Regions from separate parts of the Rummeliibacillus sp. SL167 genome, predicted to be linked through region 2. Evidence: riboswitches for the same ligand, from Rfam matches in the RefSeq annotation. Region 2 holds a riboswitch; the other holds the start of a gene.

Region 1 (5,039 bases), on a different contig from region 2:
AGATTGAAGTCGGTATCAGCATAGGCATCCAAAAATCCGTCGATGAATTACTGGCTTTAATAGATGGTTATGTAAAAGAGGGATATAAACGCATCAAGGTAAAGATCAAACCAGGTTGGGATGTTGATGTGATCCGTGCAATCCGCGAGCGTTTCCCAGATGTCCCCCTCATGGCTGATGCTAATTCTGCCTATCGGTTGAAAGATATTGAATTATTAAAGCAGCTGGATGAATTCCATTTAATGATGATCGAACAACCGCTTGCTTCAGATGATATCATCGATCATGCAACATTACAAAAACAGCTCAAAACACCTATTTGTTTAGATGAGAGTATCCATTCCTTAGAAGATGCACGGAAAGCAGTGGAACTTGGAAGCTGCGGCATTATTAATATTAAGATTGGGCGTGTTGGTGGTTTAACTGAAGCGAAAAAGATCCATGATTACTGTCAGTCAAAAGGAATCCCAGTGTGGTGTGGCGGCATGCTAGAGTCAGGTATCGGGCGAGCTCACAATGTGGCAATTACGACGCTTTCCAACTTTATATTGCCAGGGGATACTGCAGGGTCTGAACATTATTGGGATCGTGATATTATCAATCCAGAAGTAATCGTGAAGGACGGATATATCACAGTACCGGATCAACCAGGTATTGGCTATGAACCAAACCTTGAACGTATCGATCAATTGACGGTGAAGAAGAAGGAATATAACTTAGCAGATGAAGAGGCGGTTCGATGAAGAAAAGTATCCAAATGGCAGGGGCATTCATCGGCGTCATTGTTGGCGCAGGCTTTGCTTCTGGTCAAGAAATCTTGCAATTTTTCACTAGCTTTGGCTGGTGGGGAGTTGCAGGAACAGCTCTTGCAACCGCACTATTTGCATTTTTAGGCATGAATTTAACAACATTAGGGAGTCGCTTGCATGCGACTTCTCATAAAGAAGTTGTCTATCAAATTTGTGGTAAATATATTGGAGTTGTTGTAGATTTTGTCATTACATTTTTCTTATTTGGTGTTGCAGTCGTTATGCTAGCAGGTGCAGGCTCCATTTTTGAAAGTCAGTTTGGTCTTCCAGCCGTGTATGGTAGTTTGTTTATGCTAATCATTACAGTATTAACGCTCATGTTTAATGTTCATAAAATTATTAGTGCGATTAGTGCGATTACACCTTTTCTTTTATTATTAGTAGTGATTATTGCGATATATTCTCTTTTTACCACAGATTTAAGTGCTGCTGACATGGATATGTTAGCGAAAAAACAAACTTCTGGTGCTGCCAATTGGTTCTTAGGAGGATTGTTGTATGTATCTTATAATATTGCAGCAGGAGCATCGATGCTAGCCGTTATGGGAGGAGTAGAAAAAAGTGAAAAAATAGCAAAACATGGCGGGATTTTAGGTGGAGTCGGACTAGGTATTCTTATTTTGCTTATAAATGTCGCAATTTTCACAAAAATAGATCAAATTGGTGGGGCAGATATGCCAATGCTTCTTTTAGCGACTAAAATGTCACCTGCTATTGGTGTCATTATGGCCATTGCTTTACTTGGTATGATTTATAATACAGCTGTGGGGATGCTCTATGCATTTACTGCTCGAATCGTACCGTTAGAAAGCAAGCATTTTAAATGGATTGTGTGGGTAATTGGTTTAGCTGGATTCGCCTTAAGTTTTGTCGGCTTTATCCAACTTGTTAGTGCTGTTTACCCAGCAATGGGTTATTTAGGATTTGTGTTGATCATTTCAATCATTATTGCATGGATTAAAAATGTTAAATACTCAAAAGAAAAGATACTCATCCCAAAATAGCTTGCTAGTGATTATTCTAAAAACTATTTTTATCATATGCTTTTACAAGGGTGGATTATCCAGTTTTCTCCACAAAATATAGTGTATTCGCTGATTTCCGCTATGGCTTGCTCGCTTTCCTGCGGGCGCGGCTTGAGCCTCCTCGCTTCGCTGTGGGATCTCAACTGTTCGCTTTTCCCGAGGGGCATTGAATGGACTTCCTGAATCCACACCGCACAAAGGAAATGTGCATACATTTTCGAGGACTCGAGTAAGCCGAAGATCTACATGAATGGAGTTAAAATACATGTTTTTTAGAATCATGCTAAATTTATTACCCATTTTTCCCTAATCAACACAACTGATACTATTATTCAATCTTCAACATCTATTAAATTTCAAGTAGGCTATTGAACGATTAAATCGGTAGTGCTATACTTTGACTTGTAATTTCATACAATAATTGCTAGGAGAGCTGGTGTTGCCAGCTGAGAGTAGAGCCGTAAGCTCATGATCCTTTTACCTGATCTAGATTATGCTAGCGTAGGGAAGCATTAGGATATCGCATATACACGTCCTTGTTTCCTGACCTTAGGAAGCAAGGACGTTTTTATCTTCTATTCTATGAACAACTAAATATGGGATTGACCACTAGGGGTGCATGTATATGCTGAGAGAGAAAAACTCAACTCTTATGACCTGATCTAGATAATACTAGCGAAGGGAAGTGGCGCTACTTTTGTTATATCGTACAAAATTTTAGCCACTTCTTCGAGCTTGAGAGGTGGCTTTTTGTATGGGATTGCAACGAAAGGAAGTGAATAAATCGTTATTTTTATTTCAACGTCGGGTGATTCGATATGGAAGAATGGGATGATGAAAGAATTGGATAAAAAAATAGAGTTGCATATCATAACGGATGGTGAGCGTTCCTTAGAGGAAGTGATTCATTTTGCACCAAAATTAGAACCATATTTAAGCTATTTGCATATACGAGAGCCCAATCGTACAGCATCTGAGCTATATGATTGTATTCAAAACTTACAACAACAAGGTTTTCCGTTAGAGAAACTGGTCGTGAATGACCGTATTGATGTTGCGCTTGCTACAGGTATCAGTCATGTGCAACTTGGTTACCGCAGTATTCCCGTCGCTATTATTAGTGATAAATTTCCAGCTCTTCATATTGGTGCATCCATTCACTCCCTTGAAGAGGCCTCTGATACAAAAGCCGACTGGTTACTTTACGGGCATATTTTTGATACGACAAGTAAAAAAGGAAGACCTTGCCGTGGTACAAAATTATTGCAGCAGCTAACAAAGAAGGTTTTAAAGCCTGTGATCGCTATTGGTGGAATCACTCCACAAAATACGAAGGAAGTTTGTGCGGCAGGGGCTTCTGGAATCGCCATTATGTCGGGGATATGGCAGGCTATTGATCCAGTTGAGAAAGTAAAAGAATATGCATATAAACTCGAGGAGTGGGAAGATGAAAAGTTATGACAGTATTATTATTGGTGGCGGTGTCATCGGTAGTACAATCGCACATTGTCTTGCAGAGCAGGGGCTACATGTAGCCATTCTTGAAAAAAACGACATTGCATCTGGTGCTTCTCACGCAGCCGCAGGGCTTCTAGGCGTTCAAGCTGAATGGGACGAATATGATCCTTTATATGATATGGCTAGAAAAAGCAGAGCCTTATTCCCAAAAGTTGCTGAAAAAATCCGTGAAAAAACGGGAATTGATATTGGCTATGAAGCGAAGGGAATCTATCGGATTGCACATACGGAAGAAGAATGGCAAAGAATTAAAGAAATTCGTACTTGGCAAATAGCAGCAGGAGAGGAAGCCGTATTACTTTCCTCAGAAGAAGTAAGAAAGGTCGAGCCAAATGTTTCTTCAGAAATAGTAGGTGCAGTCTATTATCCAACAGACGGACATGTTTTAGCTCCAGCATTGACAAAAGGACAAGCACTTGCGGCCGCAGCTAGCGGTGCCGAAATCTTCGAATATACAACTGTCCTACAAATTGTTGTAAAGGATGAAAAAGTGACCGGTGTCCAAACAACAGAAGGCTTTTTCCCTTGCAAACAGGTTTGTATCACAACAGGGGCATGGAGTACGCCATTTCTAAAGCAATTTAATAAAAATTATGGTACGTATCCAGTAAAAGGTGAAGTGATTTCCTTAAAAAGTAATCGTCCTTTACTAAAGGCTCCGCTATTTTTGAAACGATTTTACATCGCTCCAAAACGTTATGGCAAATATGTAATAGGCGCGACGATGGAGCCTCATTCTTTTCAAGAACAGGTGAAGGCATCTAGTGTAGCAGATATTTTACAACGCGCTTTTTCAATCCTTCCTGCTTTACAGGATGCGACTTGGGATCGTACTTGGGCAGGTTTACGACCAGAGTCGAATGAGGGGCGACCATATATGGAAGCACATCCTACGATTCAGGGACTATTTGTATCCACGGGGCATTATCGAAATGGCATTTTGTTGAGTCCATTTGTTGGTGAATACATGGCAAATAAAATGGTGGGGAATTATGTCTATTAATGGGACTACGATAGAAATACCGGAAACTGTAGGAACGATTCAGGAATTACTTATCTATTTAAAACTCCAAGATAAAATGGTGATTGTGGAACAAAATGGAGTTATTTTACAAAAAGAAGATTATTCACAGGTTGTAAAGTCAACCGATACAATCGAAATTGTGACATTTGTAGGAGGCGGTTAATATGTATCAAATTGGACCATATACATTTACATCTAGATTATTACTTGGAACAGGAAAGTTTTCAGATTTTGATATTCAAAGTCGTGCGATAGAAGTTTCAGAGGCTGAAATTTTAACATTTGCTGTACGTCGTATGAATATTTTTGAACCATCACAACCCAATTTGCTAGATAAGATTGATCTATCAAACTATCGTTTACTTCCGAATACAGCGGGAGCTAAAACAGCTGAGGAAGCTGTACGCATTGCAAAACTCGCTAAGGCATCTGGTTTTTGTGATATGATCAAGGTTGAAGTAATTGGCTGTGATGATACGTTATTGCCGGATCCATTTGAAACGTATCGCGCATGTGAAATCCTTCTTTCGGAAGGATTTATTGTACTTCCGTATATTTCAGACGACGTAGTACTTGCTCACAAATTACAAGAACTTGGCGTGCATGCCATCATGCCTGGTGCTTCTCCTATTGGCTCAGGTCAAGGAATTTTGAATCCATACA
Region 2 (5,039 bases):
GTAGGATACTGGACTGTACCAGAAGGAACCGTAGCGGATGGAGCGGTTATCGAAGTAAAAGCAGTAGATAGCTTTAAAAACGAAACACTTCAAAAAGCTGCAGGCAAACTTTATATCAACATTTCAAAATAATGAAAAAGCCTCTGATTGCTTAGGAGAACACTGAAAAACTATAGAATCTCTATTTTCATTGATAAAAATCCATCTTTTCTTTAATTTTATGAACTAAAAAAGATTATTTTTATCATTTTTTTGAAGATGCATTGACTTTTTCAGTGGCCTCATTGCTTAGTCAGAGGCTTTTTACTGCATTTATGCTTCCCCACCACATCAGTACTTAAGTAAAGTAAGAGATCGATTGCTTGGGAATAATAGACCAATTGATCTCAAACAATAGAGAGGAATGGAGAAGATTCTCACTATGTCGAAGCTACAGTTTATGAATTTTTTAAGTATTATCTAAATAAAACTCACTTTTCTTTTACATATGATTTCTAGCTTTTCATTTGATTAACTTTCAAAAAATCCATGGAATTTTATGAATGACTATCACATCTAACTATTTCTCACCTCCATACCACGCATACAATACGGTAAAAAGGTGGGTAGATAATGGATGAATTTGAACAATTATTGGAGAGTATATTGCCACCAACAGCCACTATTTTGAAAATACAAAACGCCAATAACAGACCTGCAATATTATTGGCAGATATAGATGGCGACAGATTAAAGGAGCTAATTGTTGCATATGAGTTTAAAGGTGAAAATTATCTACTATTACTAAAAAAATCTTATAATTTGTGGTGCCCGATGATTGAAATAAAAGGTAAAGGTTACGCAATTACTGATTTAATGGCTGTCCCACTGACTACTCAAGGTGTTAACTCATTAGTAGTGGGGTGGCAAATAGAAGGTATATGGTCACAACTTGTTTTGCTGCAATGGAAAGTCTATGGTTTTATCAGTTTACTAACAAATTACGTATATTATAGTAAGCTTTTTGTAGAAGACATGCCCGGAAGATTTGGTAAAGATGGCCAATTTGAGTTGGCTATATGGATTCATGATACTGGAGAGGCTAACATGGTGGAGGTTTATCGCTATAACGGTACAGATCTGGAGATTGCTCAAGAGGTATATCCATACTATTTCAAAAAAATGGTTGCTTACTATAAGCGACTATTACAGAAATATGATTTCTCATGCTATTGGTATTACTTGGCAGACGCACAACTGAAGGCGGATGAAGCGGATCAAGCGCTTGTTTCAATTGACAAAGCATTAACTTCTGAAATACTATATCCATCCAAAAAACAAATGTTAGAACTAAAAGAACGAATATTGCATAAAACATCTTAAAAGATGTTCCTTCCTATTTTCATTCATTTTGATATAATGAAACTGAAAAGTTCATATGTATGAAGAATGTAGGGGGGCTGGTGATGCCAGCTGAGAATGTATCCGATAGATACTGACCCTTAGAACCTGATCTGTTTAATATCAGCGGAGGGAACATCAATTAAAAATCATGATATATTATAATAAACGATTTTTTAAATGTATGTTAACGTCCGGAATGGTTCCGGGCGTTTTTCTTTACTTTGAACTAGTCAAAAAACAAAATGGAGGCAAGAAAGTTGAAAAAATTTTATATGTTTCTATTAGTATGCATATTAGTATTGGCGGGTTGTCAGTCCAACAACTCAAAAGATGCAAAGGAAACCTCAAAGAAAAAATTGAAAAAGGTAACAGTTGTTTTGGACTGGACACCAAATACAAACCATACGGGACTATATGTAGCGAAGGACCAAGGATATTTTAAAGAACAAGGCTTAGATGTAGAGATTATCCAACCAGGCGATACAGGGGCAGATCAACTTGTAGCATCTGGAAAAGCTGATTTTGGGGTAAGCTATCAAGAGGGAATCACACAAGCTCGTGTACAAGGGGTTCCTCTCGTATCGATTGCAGCAGTTATTCAACATAATACTTCTGGTTTTGCGTCACCAGTAGCCAAAAACATTCAAACGCCAAAAGATTTTGAAGGAAAAACTTATGGTGGATGGGGTTCACCCGTTGAAAAAGCCGTTATCGATTCATTGATGAAGACAGAAAATGCAGATGTTAAAAAGGTAGATATTATCAATGCAGGAGATGCAGACTTCTTTACAATGGTCAAAAAAGATGTAGATTTTGCATGGATTTACTATGGTTGGACAGGTGTTGAAGCAGAACTCCGTGGTGAAAAACTAAATATGATTTATTTAACAGATTACAGTAAAAAATTAGATTACTACACGCCTGTTCTAGCAACAAACGAAAAAATGATTCAAAATGATCCAGAAACAGTAAAAGCATTCGTCAAAGCTGCATCTCAAGGCTATCAATATGCGATTGATCAACCAGATAAAGCGGCAGATATTCTCATCAAAGCAGCACCAGATTTAGATCCTAAATTGGTAAAGAAAAGTCAACAATGGCTTGCTGACAAATATCAAGATGACGCTAAACAATGGGGCGAACAAAAGCTTGAAGTTTGGGAAAACTATGCAAATTGGATGGATGACCATGGTCTACTAGAAGGAAAATTTGATCCTAAAAAAGCATTTACAAACGACTTTTTACCGCAATAATAGCAGGACACTGAAAGTCAATTTAGCTCTAAGAATATGATAAAAATAAACTTTTTCACTTATAAAATGAAAGAAAAAGCAGATCTTTATCAATGAAAATGGCAGTTCTATAGTTTTTCATTGTTCTCTAATAACAGTAGTGGGGGCTGCTTCATCCCCTTCTATATGTTAGTAGGTTTTAAGAGGAGATCTTACTGCTAGTAATGAGTCAATGAGGAATAAAGGAGGAAATCATCATGGCCAATTCTTTAATTAGTGTGCAAATTTTACCGAAAACAGAAAATTACGAGGATGTAATTCCTTTTGTGGATGCGGCGATTAAGGTGATCGACGAATCTGGTGTCAAATATGAAGTGCATCCCCTTGAAACAACGATGGAAGGGGACATATCAGCATTAATGGCGATCATTAAGAAAATGAATGACAAAATGATTGAACTCGGATGTGTCAATGTGATTACGCAAGTAAAAATTTTGTACCAACCCACAGGGATTACAATGGATACCTTAACGGAGAAATACCGCTCATGAAATGGTTGCGGAGCAATGGGGGAGCGATTATTGTCCTCCTTTTTCTTTTAGGTCTTTGGGAAATCATTGTGAAAATCACAGGCACACCAGCGTGGCTATTACCAGCACCCTCTCAAATATTTTCAGAAGGATTTAAAGTGATTCCTAGTTTTTCAACAGATATTTTGGCAACGACAAAGCTTGCCATTCTAGGACTTGTTATCGGTAGTGCTGCTGGTTTTATCATTGCTGTTATTCTACATATTTTGCCGATCGTACAAAAAATGACTTACCCTTTGCTTATTTTATCGCAAAATATTCCGATTATTGTTTTAGCACCTTTGCTGATCATTTGGTTTGGATTCGGTCTTTTGCCAAAACTGATTGTTATAGCATTAGTTTGCTTTTTCCCGATCGTTGTTGCAGCACTAGATGGCTTTAAAAACACAGCGCCCGAACTCAAATATTATATGCAGATGGCAGGCGCTTCGAAAACACAAATGTTTTGGAAATTAGAATTGCCTTATGCTCTTCCTTCACTGTTTTCAGGTCTTAAAATCTCAGCAACCTATAGTGTCATGGGAGCGGTTATTTCAGAGTGGTTAGGTGCAAAACAAGGAATTGGGGTTTATATGACCTTATCTCAAGCATCCTTTCGTACCGATCATGTATTTGTAGCAATCTTTACCATTATGCTTTTAAGTGTACTGTTGTTTGGTCTTATTCAAGCATTTGAAAAGCTATTCATCAAGGGGAAGATAGAGAGGTAGGGAAATGTTATTAAACATTGAACATGTCAAAAAAAGCTTTGCTGAAACAGAAGTTTTACGAGATATTTCGCTCCATGTAGAAGAGGGGGAATTCGTTGCCCTTCTTGGACCATCTGGAAGTGGTAAAAGCACTATTTTTAACCTAATCGGAGGGATCATGGAGCCAGATGATGGAGCGATTACATTAAATCATAAAGTGATCCACGGTAAACGAGGATTAATCGGCTATATGCCGCAGCAGCCATCGCTATTTCCGTGGCGAACAGTCCTTGAAAATATTGTACTTGTGCAAGAACTTACGGGTAAACCCAATAGACAAGAAGCGAAAGAATGGCTAGAAAAAGTGGGGCTACAGGAATTTGAAAATGCTTATCCTATTGAGCTGTCAGGCGGTATGAAGCAGCGTGTTGCCTTTATACGGGCCATGCTGAGCAAACAAAATCTGTTGTGTTTGGATGAGCCATTTTCAGCTTTAGATGAATTCACACGGATCAGTATGCAAAAATGGCTGCTTTCTGTATGGGAAACAAATCGAAAGTCCATTTTATTTGTAACGCATAGCATTGAGGAAGCACTATTTTTAGCAGATCGCATCTATATTTTAACGAAGCGTCCCACAATGGTGAAGGAGGAGGTTATTGTACCGTTTGCGAGACCTAGGGATGAAAGCCTCCTTAATACAGAGCCATTTTTCCATTTAAAACAAAAGATTTTTAAACAATTAAAAGATGAATTAGATGAAGGATTGTAGAAGGGAGAGGAGCAAAGTATGATCATTGATGCGCATATTCATTTTGACCAATACACGAAAGAGCAGCAACAGCTTATTTTAAATGACATGCTGCCAAACAAAATAACACATCTTATTGCTGTTTCGACTGATCTACAGTCATGTATCGCCAACTTAGCTCTTTCACAGCAGGATGATCGTATTTTACCAGCTTTCGGTTTCCATCCGGAACAGCTATTACCAGATCAAGCGGCTCAGACGAAGCTATTCGATTGGATTCGAGAAAATAATGAGCATATGGTTGCAATTGGAGAGGTAGGTTTGCCTTATTATTCAAACAAGGAAAAATCAGTTTGCTATGGACCTTATCTTGAATTGCTCGAAAAATTTGTCG

The links. A riboswitch is a leader RNA that binds a small molecule or an ion and turns the genes downstream of it on or off. The one in region 2 is predicted to bind thiamine pyrophosphate.
Region 1: linked by a shared signal. The riboswitch ahead of FEZ13_RS03580 (thiamine phosphate synthase) and the one ahead of FEZ13_RS12675 (ABC transporter substrate-binding protein) in region 2 are both predicted to bind thiamine pyrophosphate.

Annotation. Positions count from the first base shown of each region.
Region 1 is NZ_VCBM01000001.1:794,883-799,921, forward strand. Features, by position in the region: gene menC (o-succinylbenzoate synthase) at 1-743, shown strand, start outside; gene FEZ13_RS03575 (YkvI family membrane protein) at 740-1,813, shown strand; TPP riboswitch at 2,251-2,359, shown strand; TPP riboswitch at 2,436-2,535, shown strand; gene FEZ13_RS03580 (thiamine phosphate synthase) at 2,666-3,295, shown strand; gene thiO (glycine oxidase ThiO) at 3,282-4,355, shown strand; gene thiS (sulfur carrier protein ThiS) at 4,345-4,539, shown strand; gene FEZ13_RS03595 (thiazole synthase) at 4,541-5,039, shown strand, end outside.
Region 2 is NZ_VCBM01000002.1:267,483-272,521, forward strand. Features, by position in the region: gene FEZ13_RS12665 (S8 family peptidase) at 1-132, shown strand, start outside; gene FEZ13_RS12670 (hypothetical protein) at 613-1,362, shown strand; TPP riboswitch at 1,423-1,532, shown strand; gene FEZ13_RS12675 (ABC transporter substrate-binding protein) at 1,641-2,636, shown strand; gene FEZ13_RS12680 (thiamine-binding protein) at 2,873-3,166, shown strand; gene FEZ13_RS12685 (ABC transporter permease) at 3,163-3,915, shown strand; gene FEZ13_RS12690 (ABC transporter ATP-binding protein) at 3,920-4,666, shown strand; gene FEZ13_RS12695 (TatD family hydrolase) at 4,685-5,039, shown strand, end outside.